DNA from 3 places in the Actinomadura sp. NPDC023710 genome. Region 1 is predicted to be linked to each of the others. Evidence: predicted binding sites of a transcription regulator. Region 1 holds the regulator's gene; each other region holds the start of a gene.
What was found. Region 1 encodes HrcA, which represses chaperone genes, less so after heat shock. Its sites were predicted from a motif close to TTGGCACTCTCNNNNNGAGAGTGCCAA; they were not measured.

Region 1 (6,097 bases):
GATGTCGCCCCGCGCGGGCGGCCGCACGGCGCTCAGCGGCGCCTCCGCCTCCTCGTGCAGGACCAGGGCCAGGGACGCGCCGGCGATCCGCCCGGCGACGTCCTCGGTGGACTCCAGCTCCGCCACCGCGGGCAGGCGGCTGCGCCGCGCCTGCTTGCCTGCCTCGCGGGCGGTCGCGCGCCAGCGCCCGAGGGCCTTGTCGCGGCGCTCCGGGCGCCAGCGTGTGACGCAGCGGACCGCCGACCACGGGACGATCTCGTCCACGCCGACCTCGGTCATGGTCTCGACCGCGAGCTCGCCCCTGTCGCCCTTCGGGAGGGCCTGGACGACGACGAGGCGGGGCGCGGGCGGGGGCTCCCGGTGCCGGGCCAGCACGTCCAGCGTGAGGGACGCCCGGTCGGCCGCGGTGACGACGCACTCGGCCAGCAGGCCCTCGCCGTCGGTGAGGTCGACCCGCTCCCCCTGCCGCAGCCGCCGCACGGCCGCCGCGTGCCGGCCCTCGGGCCCGTCCAGCAGGACGCGGTCGCGCTCCAGCGCGTCCGTCCCGGCGAGAAAGACCGGCGGGCTCACCCGGGCCGTCCGGGGGAGGCGGAACCCGGGCCGACGGCGCTCATCGCTGCCACCATGCTCCTCAATCGCCGCGGCGGCCCTCCTGGTAGGCCGCCGCCACCGCGCTTCAGTGCTGGTTGAAGACGTCCTTGAGGCGGGAGAACACGCCGCGCTGCCCGGGGGCGAACCTGCCGGGCGGGCGCTCCTCGCCGCGCAGGACCGCGAGCTGCCGCAGCAGCTCCTCCTGCTCCTCGTCGAGCCTGTTCGGCGTCTCCACGTTGACGTGGATCATCAGGTCGCCGCGGCCGCTCTCGTTGAGGTGCCGGACGCCCCGGTTGTAGAGCGTGATGACCTGCCCCGACTGCGTGCCCGGCTTGATGTCGACGCTCTCGGCGGCGTCCAGCGTCTCGATGGTGACGCTGGTCCCGAGCGCGGCCGCCGTCATCGGGATCTCGACCGTGCAGTGCAGGTCGTCGCCCTCCCGCTCGAAGATCGGGTGCGGCTTCTCCACGATCTCCAGGAACAGGTCGCCGGGCGGTCCGCCGCCCGGGCCGACCTCGCCCTCGCCGGCGAGCTGGATGTGGATGCCGTTCTCCACGCCGGCCGGGATCTTGACCTTGACGGTGCGCCGGGTGCGGACCCGGCCGTCGCCGGAGCACTCGGTGCACGGGTTGCGGATCACCGAGCCGAAGCCGCCGCACGCCGGGCACGGCCGGGCCGTCATGACCTGGCCGAGGAACGAGCGCTGGACCTGCTGCACCTCGCCGCGGCCGTGGCACGTCTCACACGTGTCCGGGTGGGTGCCGGGTGCGCAGCCCGACCCCTCGCAGGTCGTGCAGGCGACCGCCGTGTCGATGGACAGCTCGCGGGTGGTGCCGAACGCGGTCTCGGCGAGGTCGAGCTCGACCCGCAGCGTCGCGTTGCGCCCGCGCCGGGCGCGCGACCGCGGGCCCCGCGAGGTCGCGGTGCCGAAGAAGGCGTCCATGATGTCGCTGAACGGGAAACCGGCGCCGCCGAACCCGCCGGCGCCCGCCCCGCCCGCGGACGCGAAGGGGTCCGCGCCGAGGTCGTACATCTCGCGCTTCTTGGGGTCGGAGAGCACCTCGTAGGCCTGGGTGATCTCCTTGAACCGCTCCTGGGTCTCCGGATCCGGGTTGACGTCCGGGTGGAGTTCCCGCGCGAGCCGGCGGTAGGCCTTCTTGACCTCGTCGGCGCTGGCGTCCCGCCGGACGCCCAGGGTCGCGTAGTAGTCGTTCGCCACTTACGACCCCGCCAGGATCTGTCCCACGTAGCGTGCCACTGCCCGTACCGCTCCCATCGTGCTGGGGTAATCCATGCGTGTCGGCCCGAGCACTCCCAGCCGGGCCAGAGTGAGGTCGCCCACCCCGTAGTCGGCGGCGACGACCGAGGTTGACTTGAGCCCCAGGTCGGGGTTCTCGGTGCCGATCCGCACCGTAACTGTAGAGGAGTCGCCGGTCTCGCCGAGCAGCCGCATGAGGACCACCTGCTCCTCCAGCGCCACCAGCACCTCCCGCAGGCTGGGCGAGAAGTCCACGGCGGCGAGGTTGGCCGCCCCGGCGAAGACGATCTTCTCCTCGTGCTTCTCGACGAGCGTTTCCAGCAGCACCGACAGGACCGCCGCCGCGACCGGCCGCTCGTCCGGGCCCACCCTGTCGGGCAGGTCCGCCACGGCCGCCGGGACCTCGCCGAGGCCGAGCCCGTCCAGGCACGTGTTGAGCAACGCCCGCAGGTGCCCGATCGATTCCTCGGAGATCTGCCCGGTCTCGATGACGCGCTGCTCCACCCGCCCGGTGTTGGTGATCAGGACGAGCAGCAGCCGCCCCTCCGCCACCGGGACCAGCTCCACGTGCCGCACCGCCGAGCGGGTCAGCGACGGGTACTGCACCACCGCGACCTGCCGGGTCAGCTGCGCGAGCAGCCGCACCGTCCGGCCGACGACGTCGTCGAGGTCGTAGGCCCCGGACAGGAACGTCTCGATGGCGCGGCGCTCGGCGACCGACAACGGCTTGATCGTGGACAGCCGGTCGACGAACAGCCGGTAGCCCTTGTCGGTGGGGACGCGCCCGGCGCTGGTGTGGGGCTGGGCGATGTAGCCCTGCTCCTCCAGCACCGCCATGTCGTTGCGGATGGTCGCGGGCGAGACTCCGAGGTTGTGCCGGTCGGCCAGCGCCTTGGAGCCCACCGGCTCGTTGGTGGAGACGTAGTCCTCGACGATGGCGCGCAGGACCGCGAGTTTCCGGTCGTCCAGCACGATGTCACCTCCTTCGTCCGGCCGGTCCGCTACTGGCACTCCATGCTTTCGAGTGCCAAGTCTACGGCCCGGAAGGCTCGGCTGGAGCGCCCCCGCACTCTCCGCACGGCTGCGTGATCCTATCCGGCCGGGGAACCGGCGCCACGCCGAGGAACGCGGGGCGGCGCCGCGCGGGCGCCCCGCCCGGTTAATGTGCGGATCTGTGCGGAGTAAGAACTACGGAAACGACGTGCTGGGCGGCGACTGGCGCAGGCCCCGCAAAGGACAGATCCCCGAGGTCCCCGCCGAGCCGGGCCTGGTCGCCGAGGATCCCGGCAGCGGCTTCTGCGGCGCCGTGGTCGGCTGCGACAAGTTCGGCGTCACGCTGGAGGACCGGTTCGGCAAGCGCCGGGTGTTCCCGCTGACCAAGTCCGGATTCCTCATCGACGGCAAGCCGGTCACCCTCGTCCGGCCGACCGCCGCGCCCGCGGGCCCGGCGCGGTCCGCCTCGGGCTCGATCGCCGTCCGTGGCCTGCGGGCGCAGGTCGCCAAGGAGAGCCGCATCTACGTGGAGGGGCTCCACGACGCCGAGCTGGTCGAGAAGATCTGGGGCCACGACCTGCGCGTCGAGGGCGTCGTCGTCGAGTACCTCGAAGGCGTGGACGACCTGCCCGCCATCGTCGAGGAGTTCGCCCCCGAGGAGGGACGGCGCCTCGGCGTCCTGGTCGACCATCTCGTGGAGGGGTCCAAGGAGTCGCGGATCGCCGCCCAGGTCACCTCGCCGTACGTCCTCGTCGCCGGCCACCCCTTCATCGACATCTGGGAGGCCGTCAGGCCGGCGGCCGTCGGCATCCGCGCCTGGCCCCGCATCCCCCGCGGCATCCCGTGGAAGGAGGGCGTGATCGCCGAACTCGGCTGGGGCGACGACACGCGCGCCGCCTGGAAACGCATCCTCGGCTCGGTGAACGCCTACACCGACCTGGAACCCGCCCTCCTCGGCCGCGTAGAAGAACTCATCGACTTCGTGACCGTGCCTTCCCAGGGGTAGCGCCCCCCTGGAACCCCCCGTCACGAGCCGGGCGGCCTACAGGCGCCCAGAGCGCCTTCCAGCCACCCGACCCGAGGCCGACGTTCAGGCTTCCCTCTCTGCCGGGGGGCGGGGTCGCTGGTCAGGTCAGGGCTCGGACTACGGCGTCGGCCAGGAGGCGGCCCTTGAGGGTGAGGACGGCTCGGCCCTGCTCGTAGGGGGCGGGCTCGATCAGCCCGTCGCGCACCGCTCTGCGGGCGGCATCGTCGTCCAGGAGGTGGGCGGGGCAGCCCTGGGCGAGGCGCAGTTCGAGCATGACGCGTTCGATGTGCCGGTCCTCGTCGGTGAGGATCTCCCGGGCGTGGGCGGGGGTGGTGCCCTCGGCGAGACGGGCGGCGTAGGCGGCGGGGTGCTTGACGTTCCACCAGCGGGTTCCGCCCACGTGGCTGTGGGCGCCCGGGCCGACGCCCCACCAGTCGGCGCCCGTCCAGTAGAGCATGTTGTGCCGGCAGGCGGCGCGCGGGTCGGCGGCCCAGTTGGAGATCTCGTACCAGTGCAGGCCGTGGCCGCTGAGCAGCTCCTCGGCGATCAGGTAGCGGTCGGCCATGGCGTCGTCGTCGGGGGCGGTCAGTTCACCCCGCCTCACTTGCGCCGCCAGCCTGGTGCCCTCCTCGACGATGAGCGCGTAGGCGGACACGTGGTCGGGCTCTGCCGCCAGGGCCGCTTCCAGGGAGCCTCTCCAGTCGTCGTCGGTCTCCCCTGGCGTTCCGTAGATGAGGTCGAGGTTGATGTGCTCGAAGCCCGCCTTGCGCGTCCACTCGACGACCTGCGGGACGCGTCCGGGCGTGTGCGCGCGTTCCAGGACGGCCAGGACGTGCTCGCGAGCGCTCTGCATGCCGTAGGAGACGCGCGTGAACCCGGCCTCGCGGAGCTTGCCTATGGACGCCTCGTCCACCGACTCGGGGTTGGCCTCGGTGGTGACCTCCGCGCCCGGGGCCAGCCCGAACTCGACGTCGATCGCGGACAGGACCCGGCCCAGGTCGTCCGGCGCGAGGAGGGTCGGTGTGCCGCCGCCCACGAAAACCGTCTCCACGGGCAGATCCACGTCCCCGAGCACTCGCCGGGCCATGCGGACCTCGCGGATCGCGGTGTCGGCGTAGGAGTCGCGGCTCGCCCCCGGACCCAGCTCCGTCGCCGTGTAGGTGTTGAAGTCGCAGTACCCGCACCGGGTCACGCAGAAGGGCACGTGCACGTAGAACGCGAACGGGCGCTTTCCGAGCCCGTGCAGGGCACTGCCGGGCAGCGCACCGTCGGCCGGTACGGGGTCGCCATCAGGAAGGGTCGAGGGCACCTTCCAAGTCTGCCCCGCTCCGCCGCCTGCTTCGACCGGGCCGGTCAGGCGTCCCCGAGCTTGTCGCGGAGCCAGTCGGGGATGTGCTCGGCCGAGCGGGGGAAGCGGTCGAGGTCCTGGACGTAGGCGGACGAGGCCAGCGGCGGGGTGAAGTCGGGCTCGCCGTCGTAGTCGAACTCGGCGCTGAAGTGGCCGGAGCGCTCGACCTGGAGGCGCGCGGTGAACCAGGCGCCCTTGCCGGACCGGTACATGACGCGGCGCAGCTCGTCCATCTTCCCGACGGCCTGGCCCGGGGGCAGGGCCGTGCGGCGCCCGCCGTCGGGGCCCTCGACCTCGAAGGAGGCGCTGTCGATGCCGACCGTCGCGCGGAACTCGAAGTCGAGCCGCTGCCAGCCCGCGGGGGCGGCCGAACGCAGCGCGCGCACGGCGCCGTTCACCGTCTCCCGTTCCTTCTCGGAACGCAGAACCTGCTCGGGGTGGGTCACGCTGCCTCCGCGAGGTCGGCCGGTTCGGTAGATCAAGGCACCGTACCCGTCCGACCGTACCGGCACCGGCGCCCGCGCCGAGCAGCCGCCGCCGTGTCGCGGCCGACCGGCGCGACTTCGGCCGCCGACCGCCTGAGGAGCCGCAACGAATACGGATAAGGTCGTCCGGATGCGAAATGTGGGTGCGACCGGCCGGGGACGAGTGCCCGCCCGGGTGCTGCTGCGCGGCGAGCCGGACGGCTGGCACTGGGTGCTGGTGGACGACGCGGGCGCCGAGCGGCGCTCGGACTTCACCGGCGCGGGGACGCGCTGGTCCGCGGGCGGCCGGTCCGACCCCGAGCCGGCGTGGTGGCGCCGCAGGCTCGCCGAGACGGCCGACGGGCTGCGGGAGGCGGTCGCCGAGCGGCTGACCGACGCGACGTTCCGCGAGTTCG
Region 2 (6,097 bases), on a different contig from region 1:
GGGCCCGCACCGGCCCGGACGCGCAGGACGCGAGAGACCTGGAGGACGCCGCCGTCAGTCGTCGGTGGCGCGGTTCTGGTAGCCGAGTGCGCGCTTGCGGACGATCCGGCGCAGGTCGTCGAGGCGCGGCGGCGGGTCGGCCACCGGCTGCGCTTCGGGCCTCCCGACCGGCTCCGTGAACATCGTGGGCGCCTCCTGCCTGCGGGAGGGGCGGCGCGGCAGGTGACGGGGGGAAGGGCCCTCCGGGCGCCGCCTGGCCTGCGGGTTCTCCTCGCGGCCTGGGCCGGACGGCGTGCGGGCCGCGGGACGTCCCGCCTCGGGGGCCGGGCGCACGGGCGGCCGCGGGCGAGTGTAGGTGCCAGCGTCGGTGTCGGCCGACCTGTCCGCGCCCTCCGCCACGCTGGACGCGCTCGGCGCCGGGGAGGCGGTGGTGCGGTCGGCGGCGCCGCCGCCCGCGGCCGCGACGCCGCTGCTGGCGAGGACGGCGCCGGCCACGCTCAGGGCCACGATGGTGCGCGGCCCGCGCCGGCGCGGGCCGGGGCCCGAGGGGGCCGGCGGTCCGGGGGCGTCGCAGTTCGGGTCGTCGACGTCGACGACCAGCGCCCGCAGCAGCCGCACCACGGGGTCGCGGTCGTCGGCGCGCCCCTCCTCCGCCGGGTCGCGGTCGTCGTCCTGCGGGACGGCGCGGGGGGCTTCGGCGGGGCCTTCAGCGGGGGCCGCGGAACCGGCAGCGTCCCGCGCCGCCAGCGACTCGAAGAGCGCGTCGGTACGGCGCACCGCGGACAGGTCCGCGGGCGCGACGGCGGGCGGGCGGGCCTGCGGCGCCTGCGCCGGGGCGTCGCCGAAGTGGGCGGGCTCGTCCGGATTCGGGGCGCCCCGCAGGCCGGTGAGGGGGCCGCGCTCCGTCAAGCGATCGACTCCTCTCTGGCCATCGCCCGGAGCCGGGCCAGGGCCCGGTGCTGCGCGACCCGTACCGCCCCCGCGGACATGCCCAGCACATTACCGGTCTCCTCCGCCGACAGGCCCGCGACGACCCGCAGCAGCACCAGTTCGCGCTGGTGCTCGGGCAGCCGGGTGAGCAGGTCGCGGGCGCGCTGCGCCTCGATGTAGCGGACCACCGTCTCCTCGGGGCCCGGGCGGTCGTCCGGACCGTCCGGCAGGTCCTCGGTGGGCACGGCGGCGCGGACCGCGCTGCGCAGCGCGTCCGCGATCTTGTGCGCGGCGATGCCGAAGACGAAGGACGCGAACGGCCGGCCCATGTCCCGGTAGCGCGGCAGGGCCGACAGGACGGCGATGCAGACCTCCTGCGCCACGTCGTCGGCGATGTGGTACTGCCCGGACACCCGGCCGAGCCGGGCGCGGCAGTACCGGACGATCATGGGACGCACCTCGGCGATGAGGATCTCGATGGCGCCCGGGTCGCCCTGCACGGCGAGATGGGTCAGCTCCTTGAGGTCGCCGTCACCGGCGTCCGCGGCGCGCAGCGCCCGAGCCGAACGGGCCGTGTCGCGGGGGGCGGGAGGTGCCGGCCCGTTCGAGGGGTCGGCAGCGCGCGCGCTCACGGTCCCGGCGAAGCATCCCTCGGTCACGTCAAGCATGATGCCCAGCACCCCCGGGCGTGTCTCCACTGTCCTCTACAACGGAATGGTCACAGTGCGGGAGCGAACCTGGAGTTACTACGCGTCGTGGTCATCATGCTGCCGGGCGTGGCGGACTTTTCCCGGCGGGAAGACGCTTTCTCGGGCGGGAACGCGATCCGTCCGGCGCCCCCACCGGCCCAGCACCTCTGCCAGACGCGGTGAGACCCCCGCCCGGACGGACGGGGGTCTCACCTGCGCTTCCCGGACGGGACGAGCCCGCCGGTCGGCCGATCTCAGTGACCGTGACCGTGGCCGTGGCCGTGACCGCCGCCGGCGGCCTCGTCGGCCTCCTCCGGCTTGTCGACCACGAGCACCTCGGTGGTGAGCAGCATGCCCGCGATGGAGGCGGCGTTGGTGACCGCCGAGCGGGTGACCTTCACCGGGTCGATGACGCCCTGGGCGATCAGGTCGCCGTACTCGCCGGTGGCGGCGTTGTAGCCGTGGCCGACCTGCAACTCCTCCACCTTGGAGACGACGACGTAGCCCTCCTGGCCGGCGTTCTCGGAGATCCAGCGCAGCGGCTCGGGCAGCGCGCGGCGGACCGCCTCCGCACCGGTCGCCTCGTCGCCGGACAGGCCGAGGGCGCCGAAGCCCTCCTTGGCGACGTGCACCAGGGCGCTGCCGCCGCCGGAGACGATGCCCTCCTCGATCGCCGCGCGGGTCGCCGAGATGGCGTCCTCCAGGCGGTGCTTCTTCTCCTTCAGCTCCACCTCGGTGGCGGCGCCGACGCGCAGCACGCAGACGCCGCCGGCCAGCTTGGCCAGGCGCTCCTGCAGCTTCTCGCGGTCCCAGTCGGAGTCGCTGTTCTCGATCTCCACCTTGATCTGGTTGATCCGGGCGGTGACCTCGTCCGCGGAGCCCTCGCCGTCGACGATGGTGGTGGCGTCCTTGGTGACGGTGATCCGGCGGGCGCGGCCGAGGTCCTCCAGCCCGATCGAGTCGAGCTTGAGGCCGATCGACTCGCTGACGACCTGGCCGCCGGTCAGGGTGGCCATGTCGCCGAGCATCGCCTTGCGGCGGTCGCCGAAGCCCGGAGCCTTGACCGCGACGGACAGGAAGGTGCCGCGGATCTTGTTGGCGACGAGCAGCGCCAGCGCCTCGCCCTCGACGTCCTCGGCCACCACGAGCAGCGGCTTCTTGGTCTGGGCGACCTTCTCGGCCAGCGGCAGGAACTCCTGCACGTTGGAGATCTTGCCGTCCACGATGAGCACGTAGGCGTCCTCCAGGACGGCCTCCATGCGCTCGTGGTCGGTGACCATGTGCGGCGACAGGTAGCCCTTGTCGAACTGGAGGCCCTCGGTGAACTCCAGCTCGAGGCCCATCGTGTGGGCCTCCTCGACGGTGATGACGCCGTCCTTGCCGACCTTCTCGAACGCCTCGGCGATCAGCTCGCCGATCTGCGGGTCCTGCGCGGAGATGGTCGCGACGTGCGCGATCTCGCCCTTCTCCTCGACCTCGCGGGCCGACTTCAGCAGCTGGTCGGAGACGTACTGGGCGGCCGCGTCGATGCCGCGCTTGAGCGCGAGCGGCGAGGCGCCGGCCGCCACGTTGCGGGTCCCCTCGCGGACCAGCGCCTGAGCGAGGACGGTCGCCGTGGTGGTGCCGTCGCCCGCGATGTCGTTGGTCTTGGTCGCCACTTCCTTGGCGAGCTGGGCCCCGAGGTTCTCGTAGGGGTCCTCCAGCTCCACCTCGCGGGCGATGGTGACGCCGTCGTTGGTGATCGTCGGCGCGCCGAACTTCTTGTCGATGACGACGTTGCGGCCGCGCGGGCCGATCGTCACCTTGACGGCGTCCGCGAGAGCGTTGACGCCGCGCTCAAGAGCCCGGCGAGCGTCCTCCTCGAATTCCAGGATCTTCGCCATGCGGATACTCCTCTTTCACGCGATCCGCCCCGGCGGGCCGCCCGAAGGCGGCGCCGACCGGGGCGGGTGCATCACGTCTCGGTGATTACTTCTCGATGACCGCGAGCACGTCGCGGGCCGAGAGGACGAGGTAGTCCTCGCCGTTGTACTTGACCTCGGTGCCGCCGTACTTGCTGTAGAGCACGACCTCGCCGACCTTGACGTCGACGGGGACGCGCTCGCCCTTGTCGTCGACGCGACCCGGGCCAACGGCAAGGACGGTGCCCTCCTGGGGCTTCTCCTTGGCGGTGTCCGGAATCACCAGGCCCGACGCGGTGGTGGTCTCGGCCTCAAGCGGCTGGACGACGATGCGGTCCTCAAGCGGCTTGAGAACAACCTTGGTGGCGGTCGTCACGATCTGACCTCCCCTTCGATTGGTCCTCGGCCGGCCATGGATGACCGACCAGCACATGTGACAGAAGAGGCGACCCTGGACCGGCCTGCCGTCGCGGGTGCCAGACCGACCTTCGTCGCTGTATTTGGCACTCTACCCTTGAGAGTGCCAGTCGTGAGACTATTCCGTGCCCGTTGGCCCGTCAACACGGACACGAGCCCGCCCGGCGGCCGTCTCCGGGCGTTCACCGGCCGCCGGTCTCCGGCTCTGCCGCTAACTTCCACCCTATGGACATCGCGTCGTTCCGGGTCCTGCGCACCCCCTCCGGCCAGGCGCTCCTCAGGGAGACGGCCGAGGCGGACGTGAGCGAGGACGGCCTGCTCGCCACGGCATCACGGCTGCGCGAGCGGCACGAGCCCCCGCTCGTGGCCGCCGCGCTGACGCAGGTCCGGCTGCGGGAAAGGGCCCGGGCCAAGTTCGGGGCGGACGCCGACCGCATGTATTTCACGCAGGCGGGGCTTGAGCAGTCGACCCGCGCGAGCGTGGCGGCCTACCGTGCCGGACGGTTCGCGGACCGGCTGCCCGGCGCGCGTGTGCTGGAACTGGGATGCGGGATAGGCGCCGACCTCATCGCCCGAGCGCGCGCGGGCCTGGCCGGGGAAGGCGTGGAGCTGGACCCGCTGACCGCTGAGGTGGCTCGCGCCAACGTGGCCGCCTTCGGACTGGAGGGTCTCGCCTCTGTACGGGTCGGGGACGCCACCGAGGAGGATCCGTCCGGGTTCGATGCGGTCTTCGCCGACCCCGGACGGCGCACGGCACGGGGCCGTGTCTTCGATCCCCGTTCGTACGAGCCGCCGCTCGACGTCGTCCTGGCCATGGCCGGCCAGGTGCCCGCGGCCTGCGTGAAGGTCGCGCCCGGCATTCCGCATGAGGCAGTACCGGACGACGCGGAGGCCGAGTGGGTCTCGGTCGGGGGTGACGTCAAGGAAGCGGCCCTGTGGCTGGGCGGGCTCGCAGGCGACGTGGGCCGGCGGGCCACTCTCCTCGCGTCCGACACCTACCTCTCGGACCTCTCGGGCACAGAGCCCCAGGTGCGGACTCTGACTCCCCAGGGGCTGGGCGACCCGGACGTACGCGCGTGGGGCCGTTACCTGTACGAGCCTGACGGCGCCGTGATCCGGGCCCACCTGGTCGGCGAAGTCGCGGAACTGGTCGGCGGCGGCTTGGCGGACCCTCACATCGCCTACGTCACGTCCGACGAGCTGCGCCCGACGCCCTTCGCCTCCGCCTACGAGGTGGAGGACGTGCTCCCGTTCTCAGTGAAGCGGCTGCGCGCCGAGTTGCGCCGCCGCGAGATCGGTGTGCTGACCGTCAAGAAGCGCGGCTCCGCCGTGGACGTCGACCGGCTCCGCCGCGACCTCGGTTTCGGCGGGCGCCGCGCGGGACGCCGCGCCAAGGAGCTGACCCTCGTGGTGACGCGCGTCGGACGCGACCCCGTCGCCCTGCTGACGCACCCCGTCTCCGGGACCTGACCGGCCTGCCACACGGCCGGACCCGCCCGGAACGGGCGCCGCCCCGCAACCCTGCCCAAAGATCTTCCCCTCGGCGGCGCAATGCCAAGCGGGACCGGGCGACGCGCCACGGCGGTGCAAATCATCGACGCTTTCCGGCATTGCGCGCACCAGGGATTGCGGCCGCCCGGCAAGGGCACGGCGCGGCGCGGGAATCGGCGCACCGAGATCAACCGGCGCGAAAAACACCAAGGCAGGTTCACCCGCCGGGTCACCGGCTCCCCGAAAGCCCTCCCGAAAAGGCCCGGATCCCGCCCCGCCGCGTCACGCCCGTCGCACGCGCAACAGGTCGGCGTGGCCGCCCGCCGGGTTCGGGAACTGCCGATGTTGGACGAGATGTACGGACAGAACGACACCCGGAACGCCGGACCCGTCCCGCACCGCCCGCCACCGTCCACCCCACAACTCCCACCAAGAAGGGCAATAACCGTGAAGCAGGAAATTCGCCATACACCCGGCGATATCTCGCTATCCCACCTAGTCGGATAACAGGCGCATTCCGCAGAACTCGCAATCTTCTCTGCTACCCGTTTTAGCCGCGCTCTACACGCACTACAGTGGCCACTCCAGAGATTCATTTGCCGTGCGTCATTTCGTCGCGCCGGCACACGAAGGAGCATCGGGTGGAAACGAATCACAACTTCCTGCAGA
Region 3 (6,097 bases), on a different contig from region 1:
CTGTTCGACCCTGAGCACCGGGGAGCTGAACACTTCGCTCACGTGTTCTCCTGCCTCGTCGGCCGCGTCCGCGGCCGCCTCACTGTTCACCTTGCCGGCGCCCGCACCTCGGCGGCGCGCCCTCCAACCGGCGATCCTGCCAAGCGCCGGGCCCGCAGGGGAAGGACTTTGCACCCCCGTCTGCGCCCGCCGGAGCCGCCGCGCCCGCGCCCGGCTCACTGACCTGCGGCGGCGCCGACCGAGGTGGCCGCGAGAAACATTCTTCTTTCGGCCCGGCGGTTCCCGGACATCCTCACGGACATCTCCGCCGGCGTCGGTACCGGCCCCAGGACGCGCCTCCCCGCCCGGACCGGGTCTCGCGGACAGGGAAAGGGGCGGTCCCCGAAGGAACCGCCCCTTTCACCTGCACTCGGAAGTGCGAACCGCGGATCTGCTCAGAAGTCCATACCGCCGGCGTCGGGCATGCCGCCCGCCGGGGCCGGGTTCTTCTCGGGCTTCTCGGCGATGACGGCCTCGGTGGTCAGGAACAGCGCGGCGATCGACGAGGCGTTCTGCAGCGCGGACCGGGTCACCTTGGCCGGGTCGAGGATGCCCGACTCGAACATGTTGACGTACTCGCCGGTGGCGGCGTTCAGGCCCTCGCCCGGGGTCAGGTTCCGGACCCGCTCCACCACGACGCCGCCCTCAAGGCCGGCGTTGACGGCGATCTGCTTCAGCGGCTCCTCGAGAGCGCGCTTGACGATGTTCGCACCGGTGGCCTCGTCGCCCGGCAGCTCCAGCTTGTCGAACGCCTTGGTGCCGGCCTGCAGCAGCGCCACACCACCGCCGGGGACGATGCCCTCCTCGACCGCGGCCTTCGCGTTGCGGACGGCGTCCTCGATGCGGTGCTTGCGCTCCTTGAGCTCGACCTCCGTCGCGGCGCCGGCCTTGATGACCGCGACACCGCCCGCGAGCTTGGCCAGGCGCTCCTGGAGCTTCTCGCGGTCGTAGTCGGAGTCGGTGTTGTCGATCTCGGTGCGGATCTGGTTGACCCGTCCCGCGATCTCGTTGGCGTCACCGGCGCCGTCCACGATGGTGGTCTCGTCCTTGGTGATGACGACCTTGCGGGCGCGGCCCAGCATCTCGGTCGTGGTGTTCTCCAGCTTGAGACCCACGTCCTCGCTGATGACCTGACCGCCGGTCAGCGTGGCGATGTCGCCCAGCATGGCCTTGCGGCGGTCGCCGAAGCCCGGCGCCTTCACGGCCACGGACTTGAAGATGCCACGGATCTTGTTGACGACCAGGGTGGCCAGGGCCTCGCCCTCGACGTCCTCCGCGATGATCAGCAGCGGCTTGCCGGACTGCATGACGCCCTCAAGGACGGGCAGCAGGTCCTTGTTCGCCGACGCCTTGCCCTGAACGATCAGGATGTACGGGTCCTCGAGGACCGCTTCCATGCGCTCGGGGTCGGTCACGAAGTAGTGCGAGATGTAGCCCTTGTCGAAGCGCATCCCCTCGGTCAGCTCGAGCTCCAGACCGAAGGTCTGGCTCTCCTCGACCGTGATGACGCCTTCCTTGCCGACCTTGTCCATCGCCTCGGCGATCATCTCGCCGATCTGCGGGTCACCCGCGGAGATGGACGCCGTGGAGGCGATCTGCTCCTTGGTCTCCACGTCCTTGGCGAGCTTGGACAGCTCCTCGCTCACCCGCTCGACGGCGGCCTCGATGCCGCGCTTCAGCGACATCGGGTTCGCACCGGCGGCCACGTTGCGCAGACCCTCGCGCACCAGCGCCTGGGCCAGCACGGTGGCGGTGGTGGTGCCGTCACCCGCGACGTCGTCGGTCTTCTTGGCTACTTCCTTGACGAGCTCCGCGCCGATCTTCTCCCACGGGTCCTCGAGCTCGATCTCCTTGGCGATCGACACACCGTCGTTGGTGATCGTGGGAGCGCCCCACTTCTTCTCCAGCACGACGTTGCGGCCCTTGGGACCAAGGGTCACCTTCACGGCGTCGGCGAGCTGGTTCATGCCGCGCTCGAGACCGCGGCGGGCCTCCTCGTCGAACGCGATCATCTTTGCAGCCATAGGCTCCAGTCCTCCCGGAACAAGGTGGCTTAGACGGATCGAGCCGACGCCCGCGACGGACGGCCCCGCCGACGACTTCCATTCCGTCGCCGGCCTGAGGCCTCATCGCCCCGACCCATGACTGTGTGAAGTTGTCACTCTCCACAGCAGAGTGCCAATGTTTGTTTAGCACTCTACCCCGTCGAGTGCAAGCGCCACACATCCCCGTCCACCGACGTCTCTCTCACCGGCCCCGCCCGTCCTGACCAGGGGCGGGACGTCCAGGAGCTCGCTTCGGGAGGGGCCGCTCACCCCGTCGCACGTGGCACAGGTCGGCTGGAAGTTCCGCCGATGGCGTAGCAGGCCGGGCGATCGCCGGGACGTGTTCGCGGGCTCGTCGCCCGCCCGGCCCCCGGCCGACGACTGGCGGGTGGTCGCACGCGGCCGGCCAGGAGGCGGCGGATACCGAGATCTCACCTCCCGGTGAGGACCGGGAGCACGGCGGCCGACAGTCTCGCCTGCCATTGCACTGGCGGGGAGTCCGTGTCTCCGTTTTCGCGGAGTCTCATTCGTCGCTGGCCGACGGCATTTGCGACGGTGTTTGCGACGGCCCGATGCGCCGGGGTCACCACGGCCTGGTTGGCCGCTTTTGTGGAGTATGGCGAACGGTGAGGATGTTCTTTCGTTCCCCGGGCAAGGGACCGCCGCAAACGGGTCCGGACATTGGGCGGCCGCTCCGGCGTCGATGCGTGACCGGGCCGGAGCGGCCGTGGTGCTTCGAGGCTCTGTCAGGAGCCGCGATTCACCGCTTGTTCGACTCCTGCTCGGGGCCCGCGACCGCGTTGATCACGGTGTTGCGCTTCCCGCCGTAGAGCTTGGTGGTGATGGGGCCGGTGATCGTCGCGCTGTTGCCGGCGTAGACGTTCGAGCGGGGCGATCCGCTGAGGTTCGTGAAGATTGCGTCGCCCGGGCCCTTCTCGCTGTTGACGACGGGGCCGTTCTGGCCGACGTTCGCCTTCTTGACAGCGTGGATGTGCACCGGCTTGGGGTGGCCCCCCGTGGTGGCCAGCCGCTGCCCGGCCTGCGGGGCGTTGGCGTCGGCCTGCTGCTGCGGGGCGTTCGGCTGAGCGTCCTGCTGCGGGGCGGCCTGCTCGGCACCCTGCTCCGGCGCGGCCTGCTGAGCGTCCTGCTGAGGAGCAGCCTGCGCCGCCTCCTGCTGCGGGGCGTTCAGCTGGGCCTCCTGCTGAGGAGCGGCCTGCTGCTCCGGGGCGGCCTGCTGCTCCGGCGCGGCCTGCTGCTCCGGCGCGGCCTGCTGCTCCGGGGCGGCCTGCTGCTCCGGTGCCGCCTGCTGAGCGTCCTGCTGAGGAGCAGCCTGCGCCGCCTCCTGCTGCGGGGCGTTCGGCTGGGCCTCCTGCTGAGGAGCGGCCTGCTGCTCCGGCGCGGCCTGCTGAGCGTCCTGCTGAGGAGCGGCCTGCTGGGCGCCCTGCTCCGGGGCGGCCTGCAGGGACTCCTGCTGCGGAGCCGCCTGCTGCGGAGCGGCCTGCTGCTCCGCGGCCTGGTGCTCGGCGGCCTTGGCGAGGGCGACCTTGGTGGCCTCCTGCTCGGAGCCCTCGACGCCGGTGACGGCCGTGTTGTGCTTCCCGCCGTGGAGTTTCGTGGTGATGTCACCGGTCTTCACCGGCTTGTTCCCGATCACCGGTGCGGCCTTGGGCGACTTGGTGATGTCGGTGTAGATCAGGTCGCCCGGACCCTTCTCACTGATGTACGAGGGGCCGTTGTGCCCCACGTACGCCTTCTCCACCTCGTAGAAGTTGATGTCGGCCATGGCCGAGGGAGCCGCGAGGACGGCCGCCCCCATCGTTATCCCGGTCACGGCCATCGTGCGCAAAATGCGCTTCATGCCTTTCCTCACTCTCGTATGCCGATCGGCGCCCCCAGGAGCGCCACTCCGGGATCAATCTTCCAGGCTGCGGCCAGCAAAAAACCCAAGTGACGGAGTGGTGGTGATCAAGATCAGAGCCGCATAACGGGCGCTCGCTAAAGCTTTTTCCATGCGCGTTTGGACGGACGGGGCGAACAGTCACACAATCCGGCATTCACTGGGGCAATCGGTTTCCGAAGAAGGGGGAATCGCCCAGATGTGCAAGCAAAAGCCCCGGCACGGTGGACGTGCCGGGGCTTTTGGGGACGAGACGGACGTCAGCCGCCCGCCACCGCGGGGATGATGGAGATCTGGGCGCCCTCGGGCGTCGGGGTGTCGAGGCCCTCGGCGAAGCGGACGTCCTCGTCACCGACGTAGACGTTCACGAACCGGCGGATCTTGCCCGCGTCGTCCAGGATGCGGGCGGAGATGCCGGAGTAGCTGGCCTCGAGGTCGGCGACGACCGCGCGCAGGGTCGTGCCCTCGGCCTTCACCTCGGACTCGCCACCGGTGTAGGTCCGCAGGATCGTCGGGATACGGACGGACACGCTGCTCATGCTGCTCCTTCGTTCTCAGGCGAGGCCCGCGGCGCGGAACGCCTCCAGGGACGGGGCGATGTTCGCCGACGGCGCGACGACCGGGGCGACGGCGTCCAGGGTCTTCAGGCCGTCCCCGGAGTTGATGATCACGGTCTCGGCGCCCGGGTCCAGGGCGCCGGCCTGGACGAGCTTGCGGAGGGTCGCGACGGTGACACCGCCGGCCGTCTCGCCGAAGATGCCCTCGGTGCGGGCCAGGAGCCGGATGCCCTCGACGACCTGCTCGTCGGTCACGTCCTCGACGGCGCCGCCGGTGCGGCGGGCGACGTCCAGGACGTAGGGGCCGTCGGCGGGGTTGCCGATGGCGAGGGACTTGGCGATCGTGTCGGGCTTCACGGGTCGGACGGCGTCGTGGCCCGCCTTGAACGCGGCGGCGACCGGGCCGCACCCGGCGGCCTGGGCGCCGAAGACGCGGTACGGCTTGTCCTCGACCAGGCCCAGCTTGATCAGTTCCTGGAAGGCCTTGTCGATCTTGGTGAGCTGGGAGCCGGACGCGACCGGCACGACGATCTGGTCCGGCAGCCGCCAGCCGAGCTGCTCGGCGATCTCGTAGCCGAGCGTCTTGGAGCCCTCGGCGTAGTAGGGGCGGACGTTGACGTTGACGAACGCCCAGTCGTCCTGCTCGCCGGCGATCTCGGACGCGAGCCGGTTGACGTCGTCGTAGTTGCCGTCGACCGTCACGAACGTCCCGCCGTACACGGCCGTCGTGATGATCTTCTGGGACTCCAGGTTCGACGGGACGAACACCGCGCTGCGGATCCCGGCGCGGGCCGCCGCGGCGGCGACGGCGTTGGCGAGGTTCCCGGTGGACGGACAGGCCAGCACCTTGAACCCCAGCTCACGGGCGGCGGCGAGCGCCACGGCGACGACGCGGTCCTTGAACGAGTGGGTCGGGTTCCCGCTGTCGTCCTTCACCCACAGGCTCTGCAGGCCGAGGCTCTCCGCGAGGTTGTCGGCGCGGACGAGACGGGTCAGGCCCGGCTCGGTGTTCGGGGTGTCGGCGACGTTGCCCGGGACGGGCAGCAGCCCGCGGTACCGCCAGATGTTGCGCGGCCCGGACTCGATGGCCTCCCGGGTGACGCCGCCGAAGTCGTAGGCGATCTCCAGGGGGCCGAAACATTCCTCACACGCGTAGAAGGGCCCGAGGTCGCGGGACGTGCCGCATTCGCGGCAGACGAGAGCGGTAGCCGGTCCGAGGTCTGTGGCAGGCGTGAGTGCCATGAGGGCGAGGCCTTTCTCCCCATCTTCCCTGCGCCACCTTGGTCGCAGGCCGGAGTTGGCACCATCTCCCGGCAGGCCTCGCAGGATCGCGACGCGCCACAGCCGGGTGGTTGCCGGGGCTTCGCAGGGCCGGTCCCTCCACCCCTCTGGATGAGCGGTATTAAGTTGTCGATCACGAGCGCTTTGAGCTCGTATGCGTGACTTTACATGAACTGACCGGATGCCAGACAGGCGGGTCCAGCGATTGAGACGTTACCCGGCGGAGGTCTTGATCACGCGCTGGGTCGGATCGAGGAACACGTGCCGGACGGTCGGGA

Region 2: groES (co-chaperone GroES) is a predicted target of HrcA. The motif match lies at 4,021-4,047, and genes of this name have one in related genera.
Region 3: groL (chaperonin GroEL) is a predicted target of HrcA. The motif match lies at 2,195-2,221, and genes of this name have one in related genera.

What each region holds. Positions count from the first base shown of each region.
Region 1 is NZ_JBFAGB010000043.1:55,278-61,374, reverse strand. Features, by position in the region: gene AB0H37_RS36600 (16S rRNA (uracil(1498)-N(3))-methyltransferase) at 1-570, opposite strand, end outside; gene dnaJ (molecular chaperone DnaJ) at 677-1,810, opposite strand; gene hrcA (heat-inducible transcriptional repressor HrcA) at 1,811-2,821, opposite strand; gene AB0H37_RS36585 (DUF3097 domain-containing protein) at 3,024-3,848, shown strand; gene hemW (radical SAM family heme chaperone HemW) at 3,970-5,178, opposite strand; gene AB0H37_RS36575 (hypothetical protein) at 5,223-5,663, opposite strand; gene AB0H37_RS36570 (hypothetical protein) at 5,833-6,097, shown strand, end outside.
Region 2 is NZ_JBFAGB010000031.1:84,024-90,120, reverse strand. Features, by position in the region: gene AB0H37_RS31240 (hypothetical protein) at 55-909, opposite strand; gene AB0H37_RS31235 (sigma-70 family RNA polymerase sigma factor) at 906-1,484, opposite strand; gene groL (chaperonin GroEL) at 1,874-3,502, opposite strand; gene groES (co-chaperone GroES) at 3,588-3,899, opposite strand; gene AB0H37_RS31220 (SAM-dependent methyltransferase) at 4,163-5,407, shown strand; gene AB0H37_RS31215 (hypothetical protein) at 6,070-6,097, shown strand, end outside.
Region 3 is NZ_JBFAGB010000041.1:1,409-7,505, forward strand. Features, by position in the region: gene AB0H37_RS35495 (phospholipid scramblase-related protein) at 1-42, opposite strand, end outside; gene groL (chaperonin GroEL) at 435-2,063, opposite strand; gene AB0H37_RS35505 (hypothetical protein) at 2,845-3,942, opposite strand; gene AB0H37_RS35510 (MoaD/ThiS family protein) at 4,242-4,520, opposite strand; gene thrC (threonine synthase) at 4,536-5,780, opposite strand; SAM riboswitch class I at 5,797-5,937, opposite strand; gene AB0H37_RS35520 (cation diffusion facilitator family transporter) at 6,033-6,097, opposite strand, start outside.